DNA from 2 places in the Leifsonia sp. AK011 genome. Region 2 is predicted to be linked to the other one. Evidence: predicted binding sites of a transcription regulator. Region 2 holds the regulator's gene; the other holds the start of a gene.

Region 1 (2,200 bases), 1.4 Mb from region 2:
CGCGCGCGGATGACGGCACCGTCCGGTTCGTAGAGGTACTCGCCGAGAGCGCCGACGCCCTCGTCGGGGCTGTCGGCCTCAGCTGTCAGCTCTGCGGCGCCGTGACTGCCGATCACGAGAGCAGACCGACGGATGCCCGGCCGCGCGAGCACGCCGAACCAGAGCCCCAACTCCACAACGTCGCGATCCACCGACACCCACTGGGCCTCAGCATCGTCGGGGATCAGCTCGCGGTCGATGCCGGGACCGAGCTTCACCCCTGTCGGGTACCGCGCGGCGACATCGAAGGCGAAGTCGAGGGACGGGGACCAGTCGGCGGGGTCGGTGAGGCGCCGGGAGCCGTCGCGGCGGGCCGGGTCGAGGTAGACGCCGCCGATGCCCGCGAGGTCGGCGTCCTCCGCATTCGCCTGCTCGACCCTGGCGTTGGACCACGGGGCGAGGTTGTACGCGGCGACCGCGGCCGTGACCTCGTCGCGTTCGACCGCCGTGACCTCGAGGTCGAGGGATGCCAGGGCCATCGCGTCCGCGCCGATGCCGCATCCCAGGTCGGCCACCCACGTAATGCCCGCGCGCTGGAACCGCCCGGCGTGTTGCGCGGCCACCGAGAGCCGCGTTGCCTGCTCGAGGCCGGCCTCGGTGAAGAGCATGCGGTCGGCGAAGGGCCCGAACTTGGCGCGCGCACGGGACCGCAGGCGGGACTGGCCGAGCACTGCGGCGACGAGGCCGGGTGCATGTCCGGCCTTCCGCAGGGCGGACACGGTGCGCACAACGTCCGCAGTGGTGTCCCAGGGTGGCAGCTCGTCCAGCAGGCGGAGTCCGTCGAGCGAAAGGATCTCGCGCAGCTCCGATGCATCCATCCCTCGACGCTACAGCGCCGTCGGCATCGGTGTGGGCTGAAACGTTGGCACTCACGTTGAACGAGTGCCAACGAACCTCTATAGTGGTTCTGGCACTCTCGCAGTGAGTGTGCCAGCCAGAGTTTCTCAGAAGCCAGAGTTTTTCAGAAAGAGGTACGCCGTGTCGGTGTCCATCAAGCCGCTCGAAGATCGCATCGTCATCCAGCAGGTCGAGGCAGAGCAGACCACGGCCTCGGGCCTGGTCATCCCTGACACTGCCAAGGAGAAGCCCCAGGAGGGCGAGGTCGTCGCCGTGGGCCCCGGCCGCATCGATGACAACGGAAACCGCGTTCCCCTCGACATCGCCGTGGGCGACAAGGTCATCTACTCCAAGTACGGTGGCACCGAGGTGAAGTACGACGGCCAGGACTACCTGGTGCTGTCGGCTCGCGACGTTCTCGCGGTCGTTGTCCGCTAGCACTCGTTAGCGCAGAATTTCGGCAACATCCTGCCGAAGAGGGCCCGGGGTTCGCCCCGGGCCCTTGTGCGTTCCGCCGCACGCCTAGGCTGAGGCAGTGACATCAGCTCCCCCCACCCCAGACCGGGTCACCGGCTCCGGTCTCGCCTACGCGGTCTCGGCCTACCTCCTCTGGGGCATCCTCCCCCTCGCCTTCGTCTTGCTCATCAGCTCGGGGCCCGTCGAGATCGTGGCGTGGCGGATCGTGTTCTCGCTCGTCTTCTGCGCGCTGCTGCTGACCGTCACTCGCGGCTGGGGTCGCTTCGCCGCACTGGCGCGCGACCGGCGCACCACCGGCGCCCTCGCGCTCGCCGCCGTGTTCATCCTGGTCAACTGGTCGGTCTTCATCTGGGCGACCGTCAACGGGCACGTTGTCGAGGCATCTCTCGGTTACTTCACCAATCCGATCGTCACCGTGCTGCTCGGCGTCCTCGTGCTGCGCGAGAAGCTGCGCCCACTCCAGTGGGTCGCCGTCGGCGTGAGCGCGATCGCCGTACTCGTTCTCGCGATCGGGTACGGCTCCTTCCCATGGATCGCCCTGAGCCTCGCGTTCAGCTTCGGGCTCTACGGGCTCGTCAAGAAACACGTCGGGCCCAAGGCGGATGCCATCGGCGGCCTGACCATGGAGACGCTCGTGCTCGCGCCCCTGGCCCTCGTCGCGCTCGTGGTCATGCAGGTGACCACGGGGCTCACGATCGGCACGATCTCGCCCCTGCATACGGTCGTGATGCTGAGCGTCGGCGTGCTGACCGCGATCCCACTACTGCTGTTCGCGGCAGCTGCTCGTCGGCTTCCCCTCGTGTACCTCGGCCTCGTGCAGTACCTGGCCCCGATCCTCCAGCTCATC
Region 2 (2,200 bases):
ATGTGGATGAGCGTGGCCCAGAGCTTCTCGTCGCTCGGGCTCATGGGCTGGACCGTCTGGTACGGGTTGGCGGGGGGCGGCGTGGTCTCGGACATGTGCCCATTAAAGCAACATGCCCGGCACCAGCGGTACCGGGCATGCGTGCGTCACGGCTACTTGATGAGGCGGATCGCGAAGGGGTAGCGGTAGCTGCCACCCTCGTTGACCTTCATGAAGCCGATGATCGAGAAGATGATCGACACGACTGCCGCCGCGAGCCAGATGAAGATGCCGATGAAGACGACGGACAGGATGCTGCCCGCGATGTAGCCGAAGAGGATCGTGATCTGGAAGTTCAGCGCTTCCTTGGCCTCGACGTTGGTCTTCTCACCGCGGTCCTTGAACACGAGCCAGATGATGAGCGAGGGAAGGAAACCGAGGATGCCGCCGAGGTGGGCGAACGACGCCCACTGCTTGTCCTCTGCGGGGGTGAGCGGCGCCGCGGGGGCGGGCGCTGCGGGGGGAGGAGTCTGGTCGGTCATGGCTATGTTGGCCTTTCCTGTGAAGAGGTTGTGTGCACAAGGTAGCGCCCCCACGCCCGGCGCTGCAACGATCCTGGCGCAATGCGGCGATACAATTGGCAGTCAGGTTCCCGGAGTGCCAACAGGAGGCGGTGAGATGGTTTCGGAGCGCGGTCTCGAGGTGTTGCGTGTCATCGTGCAGGACTACGTCGCCTCGCGCGAGCCTGTGGGCTCGAAGTCGATCGTCGATCGGCACTCCTTCGGCGTCTCCGCGGCGACGATCCGCAATGACATGGCCCTCCTCGAGGATGAGGAGCTCATCTCCGCCCCCCACACCTCCTCCGGCCGAGTTCCGACCGACAAGGGCTACCGGGTCTTCGTCAACCAGCTCGCAGATCTCCGACCCCTGTCCTCGGCTCAGCGTCACGCGATCGAGACGTTCCTCGGCCAGTCCAATGACCTCGACGACGTGCTGGCCCGCACGGTTCGTCTGCTCTCGCAGCTCACGAACCAGGTCGCACTCGTGCAGTACCCGTCGCTCGCGACATCCCGCGTACGTCATATCGAGTTGGTTCCCCTCACTCCGACGCGCATCATGACGGTGTTCATCACGGATTCCGGCCGGGTGGAGCAGCGTCTCGTCGACCTCTCCCGCCCCGTTGCCGAGACGGAACTCGCCGACCTGCGCACCCGCCTCAACTCGGTTCTGGTGGGGCTGGGGCTCACGGATGCCGCGGCCAGGCTGGCCACCCTCGCAGCCGACTATCCTCCCGAGCGTCGCCCCCTCGTCAGCGAGGTCACCACGAGCCTCGTCGAACAGGTGCTGGCCAACCGCCAGGACAAGCTGGTCATGGCGGGTGCGGCCAACCTGGCGCGTACCGAGGAGGACTTCTCCGGTTCCATCTACCCCGTGCTCGAGGCGATCGAGGAGCAGGTGACCCTGCTGAGGCTGTTCGGCGAGATACAGGTGGAGAGCGGCGGAGTGACGGCCAGCATCGGGCGCGAGAACGAGAGCTTCGGCCTGGAGGAGACCTCGGTGGTCACGAGCGAGTACTCGTCGTCGGGCGGCAGCATCGCGCGTCTCGGCGTGCTCGGGCCCACACGGATGGACTACTCCAACAACATGGCAGCGGTTCGCGCGGTAGCGCGCTACCTCTCGCGACTGCTCGACGAAGACTAGACAAGCGGAACGACGAAGAACGGACACAGTGGCAGACCATTACGAGGTGCTCGGCGTTGAACGTACAGCGAGCGCCGAGGAGATCAAGAAGGCTTATCGGCGGCTCGCACGGGAACTCCACCCCGACGTGAACCCGAGTGCCGAGGCATCCGAACGGTTCAAGCAGGTGACGCACGCCTATGACGTGCTCAGCGACCCCCAGGAACGCCAGCAGTACGACCTCGGTCCCCAGGCGGGATTCGGCGGCGCAGGGTTCGGCGGGTTCGGCGACATCTTCGAGACCTTCTTCGGTGCTGGGCAGCGCACGACCGGGCCCCGGTCCCGTCGTGAACGCGGCCAGGACGGCCTCGTGCGCGTGGAGGTGGATCTCGACGAGGTCATCTTCGGCACGAAGCGCGATCTCGAGGTCAACACCGCCGTCATCTGTCCGACCTGTGACGGTTCCTGCTGCGCGCCCGGTACCTCCCCGGTGCGCTGCGACATCTGCGGCGGCTCCGGGCAGATCCAGCGCACCATGCGC

Evidence for each region. The regulator HrcA, encoded in region 2, represses chaperone genes, less so after heat shock. The targets are predictions, from matches to a motif close to TTNGCACTCGNNNNNNNCGAGTGCNAA.
Region 1: groES (co-chaperone GroES) is a predicted target of HrcA. The motif match lies at 902-928, and genes of this name have one in related genera.

What each region holds. Positions count from the first base shown of each region.
Region 1 covers NZ_JACCCH010000001.1:843,274-845,473, forward strand. The annotation lists gene HDC94_RS04235 (class I SAM-dependent methyltransferase) at 1-857, opposite strand, end outside; gene groES (co-chaperone GroES) at 1,018-1,314, shown strand; gene rarD (EamA family transporter RarD) at 1,412-2,200, shown strand, end outside.
Region 2 covers NZ_JACCCH010000001.1:2,196,221-2,198,420, reverse strand. The annotation lists gene HDC94_RS10690 (DUF4870 domain-containing protein) at 1-95, opposite strand, end outside; gene HDC94_RS10685 (DUF4870 domain-containing protein) at 153-521, opposite strand; gene hrcA (heat-inducible transcriptional repressor HrcA) at 658-1,680, shown strand; gene dnaJ (molecular chaperone DnaJ) at 1,709-2,200, shown strand, end outside.